One region of the Neorhizobium tomejilense genome, then DNA from elsewhere that is predicted to be linked to it. Evidence: predicted binding sites of a transcription regulator. Region 1 holds the regulator's gene; the other holds the start of a gene.
The links. The regulator PhoB, encoded in region 1, activates phosphate uptake and scavenging genes when phosphate is short. The targets are predictions, from matches to a motif close to TGTCATNNANCTGTCAT.
Positions count from the first base shown of each region.

Region 2: a site for PhoB is predicted at 5,172-5,188, ahead of ACSQ3G_RS05275 (esterase-like activity of phytase family protein). Genes of this name have one in related genera too.

Region 1 is NZ_CAXUSO020000001.1:1,179,030-1,186,194, reverse strand. It holds gene ACSQ3G_RS06175 (helix-turn-helix domain-containing protein) at 1-237, shown strand, start outside; gene ACSQ3G_RS06170 (winged helix-turn-helix domain-containing protein) at 345-1,031, opposite strand; gene phoB (phosphate regulon transcriptional regulator PhoB) at 1,046-1,729, opposite strand; gene phoU (phosphate signaling complex protein PhoU) at 1,751-2,464, opposite strand; gene pstB (phosphate ABC transporter ATP-binding protein PstB) at 2,510-3,325, opposite strand; gene pstA (phosphate ABC transporter permease PstA) at 3,339-4,658, opposite strand; gene pstC (phosphate ABC transporter permease subunit PstC) at 4,655-6,139, opposite strand; gene ACSQ3G_RS06140 (substrate-binding domain-containing protein) at 6,328-7,165, opposite strand, start outside.
Region 2 is NZ_CAXUSO020000001.1:1,005,886-1,013,050, reverse strand. It holds gene ACSQ3G_RS05290 (AAA family ATPase) at 1-472, opposite strand, end outside; gene ACSQ3G_RS05285 (metallophosphoesterase family protein) at 476-1,711, opposite strand; gene ACSQ3G_RS05280 (aldo/keto reductase) at 1,827-2,813, shown strand; gene ACSQ3G_RS05275 (esterase-like activity of phytase family protein) at 2,934-5,123, opposite strand; gene hupB (DNA-binding protein HupB) at 5,303-5,578, opposite strand; gene lon (endopeptidase La) at 5,779-7,165, opposite strand, start outside.

The sequences.
Region 1 (7,165 bases):
CCCATGACGGGCGAACAGATCCGCTCCGCTCCCCGCATGCCGCAGGTCAAGGTCATCCGACGCGCGCTCGGCCTGACCCAGGAAGAGTTTTCCGGCCGCTACCAGATTCCGCTCGGCACGTTGCGCGACTGGGAACAAGGTCGATCCGAACCGGACCAACCGGCAAAGGCATATCTGAAGGTGATTGCGGTCGACCCGCAAGGTACGGCGGAGGCGTTGATAAAAGGCGCTGCATAGTTTCAATAGACGCCGAATGCTGCTTCGCCAGCCTCCATGGCAATGGTCCGCCGGGTCGCAATGAGACGGTCAGGATAAAGGTTGGACTCAAGTCCAACGAGAAGGCGTCAGAAATCGCCCAATGCGTATCCGGCGCCGCGCACGGTCCGGATCACGTTGTCGGACTTGCCAAGGCTGATGACTTTGCGAAGCCGGCCTATATGGACGTCGATCGCGCGCTCATCGACGGTCGTGTCGTCGCCCCATAGGGATGCCTTGAGCTCCGAGCGGGAATAGACCTTGCCCGGTGTCCGCATCAGGAATTCAAGGAGCTTGAACTCCTTCGGCCCGAGCTTGACCTCGCGTTTCTGCCGGTGAACTCGATGGGCTTCCCGGTCGAGCGTGAGATCGCCGACCTTGAGCATGTGGTCCAGGAGGGCGGGATTGACGCGCCTCAGCAGGTTCTTCACACGGACGACGAGCTCGACCGGGGAAAATGGCTTCATCAGGCAATCGTCGGCACCTGCCGCCAGCGCGATAATGTGAAGGCCTTCGCCACCCGACGGCACGAGGAGGATGATCGGAAGGCGCGACAGGACAGGGTCGAGACGCACCTCGCGGCAGACCTCGAGACCTCGCACGCCCGGAAGATCCGAACTCATGACCAGGATATCCGGCGGAACGGCTTTCAGGCGATCTGAGATCTCGGCTCCACTTGCCAGCATCGATACGACGAAGCTGTCGGCCACGAGGGCTTTCTGCAATATCAGACGGAACGACTCGTCGTCGTCGACCAACAGGACCCGCGCGCTCATCTCGTGGCCACCAACTATGTTTCCATGGAGTATCCGGCACCGCGGACGGTGCGGATGACATCCTGCATGTTGGAGAAGTTGAGTGCCTTGCGAAGTCTTCCCACATGGACGTCGACGGTACGCTCGTCGACATAGATGTCGTGGCCCCAGACGCCGTCCAGAAGCTGCGAGCGGGAAAAGACCCGCCCTGGCGCTGCCATCAGGAATTCGAGCAGGCGGAATTCGGTCGGGCCAAGGCGCACTTCGCGGCTCTTGCGGTGAACGCGATGGGTTTCCCGATCGAGCTCGATATCGCCGCAGCGGAGAACGCTGGAGAGCACCTCGGGCCGGGCCCGGCGCAGCATGGCCTTGACGCGGGCCATCAGTTCCGGCGTCGAGAAGGGTTTTACCACATAGTCGTCGGCGCCGGTGGCGAGGCCGCGGACACGTTCGCTCTCCTCGCCGCGGGCCGTCAGCATGATGATCGGCAGGCGCTCGGTTTCCGGGCGCATGCGCAGCCGGCGGCAGAGTTCGATGCCGGAAACGCCGGGCAGCATCCAGTCCAGGATCAGAAGGTCCGGTACTCGCTCCTGAAGCCGAATTTCGGCTTCGTCGCCCCGCAAAACGGTATCGACCTCATAACCCTCGGCTTCCAGATTGTAACGAAGAAGCACGCTCAGCGCTTCTTCGTCTTCTACGACAGCGATTTTCGGCAGCATTCTTGGCCTGCTCCGTCAGTTCTATTCAGTGATCGCGCCGAGCGTGTTCGACGAGTCGTCCTTCGGACGATCGCCTTCCGGCTGGGCGCCCGTCGTCATGTAGTAGATGGTCTCGGCGATATTGGTGGCGTGGTCGCCGATACGCTCGATGTTCTTGGCGCAGAACAGAAGATGCGTGCAGGTGGTGATGTTGCGCGGATCCTCCATCATGTAGGTGAGGAGCTCGCGGAACAGCGAGGTGTACATCGCGTCGATTTCCTCGTCGCGGCTACGGATCGCCTCGGCCTTTTCCGCCGAACGCGTCGCATAGACGTCGAGGACGTCCTTGAGCTGCACGAGGGCGAGATCGGAGAGATGTTCGAGGCCGCGGGCGAGCTTGCGCGGAACGCCGGTGCCCTGAACCGCGATAACGCGCTTGGCGGTGTTCTTGCCAAGGTCGCCGACGCGCTCGAGATCGGAGGCGATGCGCAGCGAACCGACGATCTCGCGAAGGTCGGCCGCAACCGGCTGGCGGCGGGCGATCGTGATGATCGCCTTGTCGCCGATCTCGCGCTCGGCGTGATCGAGGATCACGTCGTCGGAGATGACCTTCTGCGCGAGTGCGGCGTCGGAATTGACCAGCGCCCGCACGGCGTCCGAGCACATCTGCTCGGCGAGGCCGCCCATTTCGGAGATGCGGCGGCTCAGGTATTTCAGTTCGTCGTCATAAGCCGACAGGATATGGGTCGATGCCATCTTCTAGTCCTCAAAATTGATTTTCAGGCGGCACAATCGGCTGGATCAGCCGAAGCGGCCCATGATGTAATCCTGGGTGCGCTGATCGTCGGGATTGGTGAACATCTTGTCGGTGTCGTTCTCCTCGACGAGCTGGCCGAGATGGAACATGGCGGTGCGCTGCGACACGCGGGCAGCCTGCTGCATCGAGTGCGTCACGATCACGATCGTGTAGTTGGCACGCAGTTCATGGATGAGTTCTTCGACTTTGGCGGTGGCGATCGGGTCGAGAGCCGAGCAGGGTTCGTCCATGAGGATGACTTCCGGCGACACGGCGATCGCACGGGCGATGCACAGACGCTGCTGCTGGCCGCCGGAGAGGCCGGTGCCGGATTCGTGCAGGCGATCCTTGACTTCGCCCCAGAGGCCGGCGCGCTGCAGGCTCGCCTCGACGATCTGGTCCATGTCGGCCTTGTTCTTGGAAAGGCCGTGGATGCGCGGACCGTAGGAAATGTTCTCGTAGATGGTCTTCGGGAACGGGTTCGGCTTCTGGAACACCATGCCGACGCGGGCGCGAAGTTCCACGACGTCGATGTTATTGTCGTAGATATCGTCCGTGTCGAGGGTGATCTTGCCGGTGACGCGGCAATTCTCGATCGTGTCGTTCATGCGGTTGAGGCAGCGCAGGAAGGTGGACTTGCCGCAGCCGGAAGGACCGATGAGAGCCGTCACAGTGTTTTCGCGGACGTTGAGGTTCACGTCGAAAAGCGCACGCTTTTCGCCGTAGTAAACCGAAACGTCCTTGCCGATCATCTTGTGGGAAGCATCGCTCATCTTTTGGTCCAGCGCCTTTTCTACTGCCGATTCTGACATCATATTCATTGTCATACTCCTTCTACCAGCGCCGCTCGAAGCGACGCCGCAAGAGAATTGCGCCAACATTCATTAGGATGAGGAACAGGAGCAGGATGATGATTGCTCCCGAGGTACGCTCGACGAACGCGCGCTCCGCTTCGTTCGCCCACATGTAGATCTGGACCGGCAGCGCCGTCGACGGGTCGAGCGGCGTGGTCGGATAGTTGGCGACGAAGGCCACCATGCCGATCAGGAGCAGCGGCGCGGTTTCGCCGAGTGCGTGGGCCAGGCCGATGATGGTGCCGGTCAGGATGCCCGGCATGGCAAGCGGCAGGACATGGTGGAAGATCGTCTGCATCTTCGATGCGCCGAGCCCGAGGGCGGCCGCCCGGATCGATGGCGGCACGGCCTTCAGTGCCGCGCGGGTCGCGATGATGATCGTCGGCAGCGTCATGAGGGTGAGCACCAGACCGCCGACGAAGGAGGCGGAACGCGGCAGACCCATGAAGTTGACGAAGACCGCCAGACCGAGAAGACCGTAGACGATCGAGGGAACGGCCGCGAGATTGTTGATATTCACCTCGATCAGGTCGGTGAACTTGTTCTTCGGGGCGAACTCCTCGAGATAGATCGAGGCGGCGACGCCGATCGGCAGCGCCAGGACAAGCACGATCAGCATCATGTAGAACGAGCCGATGAGCGCGACGCCGACGCCGGCCGCTTCCGGACGGCTCGATGCGCCGTTGACAAAAATGCCGCCGTTGAAATGCTTGGCAAGCGCTCCGCTGTCGGAGAGCTGCGTCATCCAGCCGAGCTGCTGGTCGTTGATCTTGCGGTTCTCCTGGCCGACGTTGAGGTCGATCTGGCCCTTGTAGGCCGAGTCGATATCGCCGGAAGCGAGCAGTCTTACCGTCTGCGTCGTGCCGATGATCGCCGGATTGGCGACCACCAGGTCACGCAGCTGAACGCGGACACCATCCGACAGCATCTGGTTGACTGCGCGGGCTGCGACGCGGTCGTCCACGCTGACGTTGAGCAGCTTGGCGAGCGCGTTGCGGGCGACGACCGGATAGTTTGCCGTCATCAGCTTCTGCGGGTTGGTGGCCCGTTCGTTCTGCGGGTCGATGATCTGCTGCGAAAACTCGACCGGCATGGTGATCATGGTCTGCTGGAACGCGGTGTAACCCTTGGAGACTACCGACCACAGGAGAAGCATCAGGAAGATGATGCCGAAGGAAAGCGCGGCGATGCCATAGGCGCGGAAGCGACGCTCGGCAGCGTAACGGCGCTTGATGCCGATATCGCGACGGACGGACTTGGCCTTGGGGATGCCGGCGGCGGGAGAAACCACATCGGTCATTCGTACTGCTCCCGGTATTTGCGCACGATATAGAGCGCGTAGATGTTGAGGCAAAGCGTGATTGCGAACAGCGTGATGCCCAGCGCGAAGGCAACCAGGGTCTGCGGCGAGGTGAACTCAAGGTCACCCGTCAGCTGGTTGACGATCTTCACGGTCACGGTCGTCATCGGCTCGAACGGATTGATCTGCAGGCGGGCGGCGACACCGGCCGCAAGCACGACGATCATGGTTTCGCCGACGGCGCGCGAGGCGGTCATCAGGAGCGCGCCGACGATGCCCGGCAGAGCGGCCGGCAGGACGACCTTCTTGATGGTTTCCGAACGGGTGGCGCCGAGACCGAGCGAACCGTCACGCAGGGCGCGAGGCACTGCCGTGATGATGTCGTCCGACAGCGAGGAGACGTAGGGGATCAGCATGATGCCCATGACGAAACCGGCCGTCAGAACGCTCTGTGCCTGGATGAAGTTGGCATAATCGCCGGTGACGAGGCCGTTCAGCTGCGAAGAAATGTCGCGAAGGAACGGACCGACTGTCGTCAATGCGAAGAAGCCGTAGACGATGGTCGGAATGCCGGCGAGCACTTCGAGCAGCGGCTTGGCGACCGAGCGGACCTTCGGCGAGGCGTATTCCGACATGTAGATTGCCGAAAAGAGGCCGATCGGAACCGCGAAGAGCATCGCGACGAAACCGATATAGAGCGTGCCGAGCAGCAGCGGAATGAGGCCGAACTGACCTTCGGAGCCACCCGAACCCGCAGCCGCAAAACGCGGATCCCATACCGTGCCGAAGAAGAATTCCCAGGCGGGAATGGCGGTGAAGAAGTGGGCGGCTTCCGTCAGCATCGATGCGACGATGCCGACCGTGGTCAGAATGGCGATCGAAGAAGCGACGACGAGGCTGCCGAGGATCACTTTTTCCACCCGGTTGCGGGCACGGAAGCGCGGTGCGATCTGGCGGTAAGCAAAGAGGGCGCCGCCGATGGAAGCCCCCAGAACGAGGATCGTCATGAGGACACGGCTGACGAAGGTCATCCTGTTCAGTTCGGCAGCGGCCTTGACCATGAAGGGCTGCGGATCACCCGCAAGCGGAACGCCCTTGGCGCCAAGCGCAGCACGAAGCTCCACCGGATTATTTTCGATGCGGGCGATCTCATCGCCGGTCAGCGCATTCATGCCGCGGGCAATCGAGGTGATCATGCCGTAGCTCAGGCCCTGCTCGGCCTGCGATTGAGTTTTCACCTCTTCGGGAAACGCACCGCGCACCGAGGAGCTGATATACATGGGGCTGGCGACCAGCCAGACAAAAAGAATGACGACGGCCGGCAAGATCGCCCAGACGGCGACAAAAGAACCGTAATATCCAGGCCGCGAATGAAGTTTGGAGGAAATACCTCCGACCAGTGCCATTGCATACCGGGCACCGGCGACGTAACCGGCTATGCCGATTATCGCCAAAATCAACAATATTAGTGATGTGTTCATCATAATCCCCCGGCGTACCGCCTTCGGCGGCAACCCATCACCGCCCAGCTCCGTTCATCGGAACCAATCGCATCGCCGTCGCGCCTCGCGCAACACCATCGCCACAAAACCGACGATTCCCCACCAAGGCAAAAGCCCTCGGTCGGAGAGAAAACGGCGCCGCTTCAAAAGCGGCGCCGGTCTTTCAATTACATGGTCTTGCCAGCGGCAAAGTCCTTGCGGAGCTGCACGCGCTGCGCTTCCGGAGCGGCAACGAGGCCGTACTCGACGAGCGGCGAGTCAGGACCGATCATGTCATCAGAGGTGAAGAACTCGACGTATTCCTTGAGGCCCGGAACAACACCCAGGTGAGCCTTCTTGACGTAGAAGAACAGCGGGCGGGAGACGGGATAGGTACCGTCAGCAATCACAGCCGCGGTCGGCTTGATGCCGTTGACGGTGGCGACTTTCAGCTTATCGGCATTGTTTTCGTAGAAGGCGAGGCCGAATACACCGACGCCAGTCTTGTTGGCGGCGATACGAGCGAGCGTCTCGGTATAGTCGCCGTCGATGTCCACAGCAACGCCGTCCTTGCGAACAGCGACGCACTTGGCGGTCGCCTGCTTGGCGTCCGGAACGAGCTTCTTGATGGCTTCCGCGGCACCAACTTCCTTGCAGCCTTCTGACAATACCTTCTCTTCGAAGACTTCGCGCGTACCGTGCTTCGTACCCGGAATATAGGCAGCGATCGGGCCCTTCGGCAGAGTCGGGTTGATCTCCGACCAGTTCTTGTAAGGGTTGGCGACGAGCTTTCCGTCAACAACCACTTCAGCGGCAAGAGCCTTGTAGAAGTCCTTCGGCTCGATCTTCATGTCGCCGTTGCTGCTGGCGGCCGCGAAGACGATACCATCGTAACCGATGCGAATTTCCTGGACGTCAGTCACGCCGGCTGCCTTGCAGGCTTCCAGTTCGCTCTTGTTGATCGGACGCGAAGAATTAGCAATGTCGATCGTGGCTTCGCCGACGCCCTTGCAGAATTCCTTGAGG
Region 2 (7,165 bases), 170 kb from region 1:
CGGTCAGGCCGGAGGCTGCGGAAAACAGCAGGCTGCCGATCTCTCCGCCGCTTTTCAACATCGTCTCGCCACCGGCCCTGAGCGACGCGGAATCGAGGCCGAAGGCGCGTTCGAACACGTCGCGGGACAGGGTGCCGAGGAATGGCGCCAGGGCATCCTCGGCCAAGGCTTCCTCCGCCTCATTGGCGGCGAGCAGCGTATTCTTGCGGCCACGGCGGCGTCGGAATTCGAGCCCCTGCCCATCGCGCGCGGTGATCGCGGCCCCGACGCGAAGCGCGGTCGCGTCATGCAGGAAGCTGTATTCGGCGGCAGTCGGAAAACCGAACAGCAGGTCGGAGATCGCCGACAGGGCCGAGGATTTTCCGGCCTCGTTGGGTCCGTAGATCACGTGCAGTCTGGCATCCGGGCGGAAGGTCAGCATCCGGTCCGTCAGTGCGCCGTAGCGCAGAATGTCGAGGCGGTTGAAACGCATGGATCAGCCGGCCCTCGCCGCACGCGAGAGCAGGAGATCGCGGGCCTCGGCCAGTAGCGCTTCGGCGTCATCGCCGAGCGCCAGGTCGCCGGCGCCGATGCCGCCCGGCAGGCGGGCGGTGATCTCGGCGATCTTGGCGTTGGCGTCGGCGAGCAGTTCCGGCGGGAAGCCGTCCATGGGGATGAGGCCTTCGAGGCCGAGCATGTCGGTCGCGACGCGCGTCCCGTTCATTTCCGGTTCCAGCCGCACTTCCAGCTTTTCGAGCCAGATATCCTGATGGGAGCGATGGCAGGCGGCTTGGACCTCGTCGCGAAAATCCTCGGCGCGGGCCATGACCTCGTTGCGGAAGCGGCTTTTGCCCGTGAGACGGATGCGCAGCGCCAGCGGCCGGCCTTCCATCCGTTCGACGACATCTTCCAGCGCGCTCTCGATACGGCGCAGGATCGCCGGGATGTTGTCGTCCGGTTCGACCACGACCACGAGTTCGGCAAAGCGGGCGCTGTCGGTGATGATCCGCTCATGGGTGATGCGACTGTCCTCGACGGTCACGAGGACCGCGCCCTTCGCCCCCTGCTCGCGGATCGAGCGGCCCTGGAGATTGCCGGGGAAGACCACCAGCGGATCTTCGGCGACAATCTCGAAATCATGAACATGGCCGAGCGCCCAGTAGTCGTAGCCGCGCGAGCGCAGGTCCTCGACCGAGCACGGCGCATAGGGCGCGTGCGGCTCGCGGCCGGTGAGCGAGGTGTGCAGCACGCCGATATTAAACCAGCCCTGTTCCGGCCTCGGATAGGCGAGCGACAGGTTTTCGACGGCCGAACGTTCGGCAAAGCCCTGGCCGTGCAACGCCACCTTCAAATGGTCCAGCCTGAAGCTGCCCGGCTTGTTGACCGGGAACTCGCTGACATTCTTCGGCAGGGTGATCGTCTTGGTGATGACGCTTTCGGCGTCGTGATTGCCCTTCAGCAGGAAGACGGGGATACCGGCGCGTTCCAGCCGCGCCACTTCGCGGTTGAAGAACAGGCCGATCTTGTTGTCCTTCCAGTCACCGTCATAGACGTCGCCGGCAACGATGAAGAAGTCCACCTTGCGTTCGACCGCCTGATCGACCAGTCCTGAAAATGCCCTGCGGCTCGCCTCGATGAACAGTTCGGCGATCGCGGCATCCTTCAGCGCCAGCCCCTGGAAGGGACTGCCGAGATGCAGGTCGGCGGCGTGAATGAATCGGAAGGAGGTCATCGAATCGCTTGTTTCGGTTGCCGGAGCAGATCAGGTGTTTTAGGCAAATGCCGGGCACGAAGAAAGCTCGGGGTTCCGCAGCCTGTGGATAGCCCAATCTTATTCGGAGGACATCATGAGAAACCACGCGTTCGGACGCACATCCTTCACCGTCAGCGAGATCGGTTTCGGCGCCTGGCAGATCGGCGGCTCCTGGGGCGATGTCGCCGAAACGGACGGGGCCAAGGCGCTGGAAGCGGCGCTCGATGCGGGCGTCACCTTCATCGACACCGCCGACGTTTATGGCGACGGCCGCTCGGAAAAGATCATTGCCGGCGTCCTGAAATCGCGCGGCGGCGATCGCCCGATGGTCGCGACCAAGGTCGGCCGGCGCCTGAGCCCGCATGTCGCTGACGGCTATACCAGGGCCAATCTCGAAGGCTTCATCGACCGCAGCCTCAAGAACCTCGAAATCGACAGCCTCGACCTCGTGCAGCTCCACTGCCCGCCGACCGAAGTCCTTTACCGCCCGGAAATCTTTGGCGCGCTCGACGATCTGCGCCGTGCCGGCAAGATCAAGAATTACGGCGTCAGCGTCGAGAAGGTCGAGGAAGCGCTGAAGGCGATCGAATATCCCGACGTCACCAGCATCCAGATCATCTACAACATCTTTCGCCAGCGCCCGGCCGACCTGTTCTTCAATGAGGCCAGGCGGAAGAACGTCGCGGTCATCGTCCGCGTACCGCTCGCCAGCGGGCTGCTGTCCGGCAAGATCACCCGCGATACGGCGTTTGCCAAGGACGACCATCGCAGCTTCAACCGGCATGGCGATGCCTTCGATGTCGGCGAGACTTTTGCCGGCGTGCCGTTCGAAGTCGGCCTCCAGGCGGTCGAGGAAGTCCGCAAGCTGGTGCCGCAGGGGGCGTCGATGGCGGCTTTCGCGCTGAAATGGATCCTGATGAACGAGGCCGTTACCGTCGTCATTCCCGGCGCCCGCAACGAGGCGCAGGCCAGGAGCAATGCGGCGGCGGCAGAGCTTGCCGCACTTTCGGCCGACGTGATGACGGCGACCAAGGAAATCTACGCGCGGCTGGTTGCCCCGCATGTGCATCAGCGCTGGTAGGAACGCCGAGCCTGCCCCTCAAAAAATGGCAGATCAAACACTGAGACCTACCGACCACGATCCCCAGAAACACAAAAAGGCCGGGCAAAACCCGGCCTTTTCCGTTTCAGCCTTGAAGGCTCAGTGAGTGCCCTTGAGGTCGACCGGGAAGAACAGCGTCTCGCCGGAGCTGTCGTCGACGCCGTCGTTGTCGGTGACGGCGAAGGCCTTGCCGGACTTGTCGAAGGTGAAGCCTTCCAGCTTGTCGACCACGTAGCCGTTCGAAGCCTTCAGATCCGGGATGAAATCGTGGGCTTCTTCCTTTTTCACCGCCGGCAGTTCGGCGCCGATCTTGGCCGGTTTCAGGTCAGCGATCGCCACCCGGTAGAGTTTCTTCAGCTTGGCGGCATCGCCGATCTGGTTGTCGCGCTCGATGATGTAGACATAGTCGCCATGGGCGGTGATTTCCGAAAGGCCGACCCAGCCTGCCCCGGCCTTGTCGAGCGGGTAGCGCACGGCGCCCCATTCCTTGGACTTCGGCTTGTAGGAGACGAGCTTGACGGTGCCCTTCGGGTCATCCTTCCACTCGCGCTGCATCGCCATCCACAGGACCATATCGTCGCCTGACCCGACCGTCGTCACGCCTTCGAAACCGAAGCGGGTCTCGCCAGCGAGCAGGTCTGCGGGAAGGCCGATCTCGGCCTTGATCTCGCCCTTGGCGTCGACGTTGTAGAGGCCATGGCCGGTCAGCTTGGCGGAGTCGCCTTCCGACGCCAGCCAGAAACCGCCCTTGCCGTCGAGCGCAATGCCCTCGATGTCGAGTTTCTGGGCCGGCTGGCCGCCGCGGGTGATGCGCAGGACGCCGGTGATTTCGGCGGGCTTCCTGGTGGTGTCGATGGTGAAGATCGACGGCTGCATGGTGTAGACCGAGTCGCTGACGGCATAGAGGATGCCGTCCTTCTGGGCGTCGCCGACCAGGCCCGAGAGCGCGCCCCAGCCGAGCACGTTGCCGTCGACGTCCTTGGAGACGAGCTTCGGATAGCTGGCCACGCCTTCTTCCAGGGCGTAGATCATCACATGCGAACGGGCGCCGCCGTCCTTGCCGAGATCGACTTCATTGGCGGTCGCAAACAGGTTGCGGCCCGGAATGGCGACGGCGCCTTCCGGCGAGACGCCCGAGGGCAGGATCTGCATGAGCTGCGGCTCGGCGCCGGTGTCCTTGTAGACGGCGACGACAGAGGCGCGTTCGGCGAGCAGGAAGAGATACTTCTGGCCGTTGAAGGTCGCGGCTTCCATGCCTTCGACCTCGATGCCCTTCGAGCGCGCGCGCTTTTCCGGGAAATGGCCGAGACGGGCGACGGCGCGCTCCAGCGAGGCGCCTGATTCGTAGAGAACCTTGCCGGTGCGGTCGAAGATGGTGAAGCCGCGCGAGCCGCCCTTCCAGTCACCTTCGTTGGCGACCACGAGGCGGTTGTTGTCGAGCCACTTGACGGCGTCGGGCTCGCGCAGCGCTGAAGCCTTGCCGGTGAAGGACAGCTGGCCGTCGGTCTTGTTGTCGATGCCTTCGAGATCGGCCTTGCCGGCGGAGAAGTGGCCGGTGACCTGGCCGGTCTTGCCGTCGATGATGACGATCTCGTTGTTTTCCTGCATTGTCAGGGCAATTTCGCCATTGTCGTTGATGGCGACGAATTCCGGCTCCGGGTCTTCCGGCGCGACACCGGCAAGGCCGGTCAGCGTCACGTGTTTGATTGAAGCGCAGTCGGCGGTGCCGTCCTTCAGGGAGACGATCACCAGGTCGCCGGCCGGCATCTGCGGGAGGGCGCCATCGTTGACGTCCTCGTCGCGCTCGTTCTCGATGGCGATCGCGGCAAAGGTCTTGTCCTTGGAGACAGTGATCGAGTCCGGCTGGCCGCCGAGATCGCAGGTCAGGTCGACCTTCTTCGTCGCAATGTCGACGACGGCGAGGATGCCGGTCGGCTTCTGCTTGCTTTCGCCGGTGTTGACGGCGGCGAGAACCTTCTTGCCGACCGAGGCAACCGAGGTCGGCTCGCCCTTGAAGGTGAGCGCGCCGAGCGCCTTCGGGGCCTTCGGATCGGTGATGTCGACGAAGCCGATCGCGCCGAGCGGGCTATCGGTATAGATGAGCGTCATGCCGTCTTCGCTGGCGGTGACGATTTCGGCCGAGCTGACGCTCAGCTTGTCCTTGTCGGCGGGAAGATTGGCGGCGACCGGGAAAGATGCGATGCGGTTGAAAACCTGCTCGGCGCTCGCCGGCACGGCGACCGAAGCAAGAAGTGCTGCAGTCAACGCGGCACGAAGTGAAAACGTCATGGGAAGCCCTCCTGTCCATGAAACACAGGTGGCTTGTGAGCCACGGTCGTGACAGGCAGATGACAGTTTTCGCATCCGGCGTCCTGGCCGGTGGAGATTAGCAATTCGTAAAAAAGGCCCGGGAAAACCCGGGCCTTTTCAAATGCGAGACTGTAACAGGATGCCTTAAAGGCAGCGCGTTAGCTGTTGACTGCGTCCTTCAGGCCCTTGCCGGCCGAGAACTTCGGCACGTTACGTGCCGGGATGTCGACTTCGGCGCCGGTCGAAGGATTACGACCCTTGGACGCTTCGCGACGGGAAACGGAGAAGCTGCCGAAACCGGCAAGACGGATATCGCCGCCCTTCTTCAGTTCAGCCTGTACGGTCTCAAAAACGGCGTCTACAGCGGATGCGGCATCAGCCTTAGAGAGGCCGGCCTTCTCGGCCACTGCGGATACCAACTCATTCTTATTCATGTTTCCACCCCTTTCAAACGGTTTTGGAACGACTCATGTAATCGGGGCAGACAATAGTCAGGCGCCCGCCCGTGGCAACCCAAAAGCTCCGCAATCGCCTGAAAAACAAGGGGTCCGCGTTATTTTTCACAAAAAAAGCCGGCGTTTTGCCGGCTTTTTTCATTGCTGGTGCCAATTTGGCATAACCAAAAGGCTATCGATCAGTGTGCGACGGCAACGCCTGCGTCGTCCACGCCTTCGACCGTGGTGATCAGCGGCGTTTCCACCGTACCATCCCATTCGATCGCTTCCGGCTGACGGACGAGCGCGTGACGGATCACCTCACCCATGCGGGAAACCGGAATGATCTCCATGTTGTTCTTCACGTTGTCCGGAATCTCGGCCAGATCCTTGGCATTTTCTTCCGGGATCAGAACGGTCTTGATGTTGCCGCGAAGGGCGGCAAGCAGCTTTTCCTTGAGGCCGCCGATCGGCAGCACGCGGCCGCGAAGGGTGATCTCGCCGGTCATCGCGACGTCCTTGCGAACGGGAATGCCGGTCATGATCGAGACGATCGCGGTTGCCATGCCGACACCGGCGGACGGGCCGTCCTTCGGAGTGGCACCTTCCGGTACGTGGACGTGGATGTCCGACTTGTCGAAACGCGGCGGTTCGATGCCGAAATCCACGGCCCTGCTGCGGACATAGGATGCCGCCGCCGAGATGGATTCCTTCATGACTTCCTTGAGGTTGCCGGTGACCGTCATGCGGCCCTTGCCCGGCATCATCACGCCTTCGATCGTCAGCAGCTCGCCGCCGACTTCCGTCCATGCGAGACCCGTGACCACGCCGACCTGATCCTCGCCCTCGGCTTCGCCATGGCGGAAGCGCGGAACGCCGAGGTAGTCGGAAATGTTGGCCGCGGTGATCGCAACCGACTTGGTCTTGCCCTTGATGATCTCGGTGACCGCCTTGCGGGCGAGCTTCATCAGCTCGCGCTCGTAGCTACGAACGCCGGCTTCCCGCGTGTACTGCTGGCTGATCGCCATCAGGGCATCGTCGGTGACCGAGAATTCGTTCGGCTGCAGGGCATGTTCCTTGATCGCCTTCGGCAGAAGGTGACGCTTGGCGATTTCGCGCTTCTCATCCTCGGTGTAACCGGCGATGCGGATGATTTCCATTCGGTCCATCAGCGGAGCCGGGATGTTCAGCGTGTTCGCCGTGGTGATGAACATCACGTCGGACAGGTCGTATTCGACTTCCAGGTAATGGTCCATGAAGGTCGAGTTCTGCGCCGGATCCAGCACTTCGAGCAGGGCCGAAGACGGGTCGCCGCGGAAATCCATGCCCATCTTGTCAATCTCGTCGAGCAGGAAGAGCGGGTTGGACTTCTTGGCCTTCTTCATCGACTGGATGACCTTGCCGGGCATCGAGCCGATATAGGTGCGGCGGTGGCCGCGGATTTCAGCTTCGTCACGGACGCCGCCGAGAGCCATGCGCACGTATTCGCGGCCGGTCGCCTTGGCGATCGACTGGGCGAGCGAGGTCTTGCCGACGCCCGGAGGGCCGACGAGGCACAGGATCGGACCCTTGAGCTTGGTCGCACGG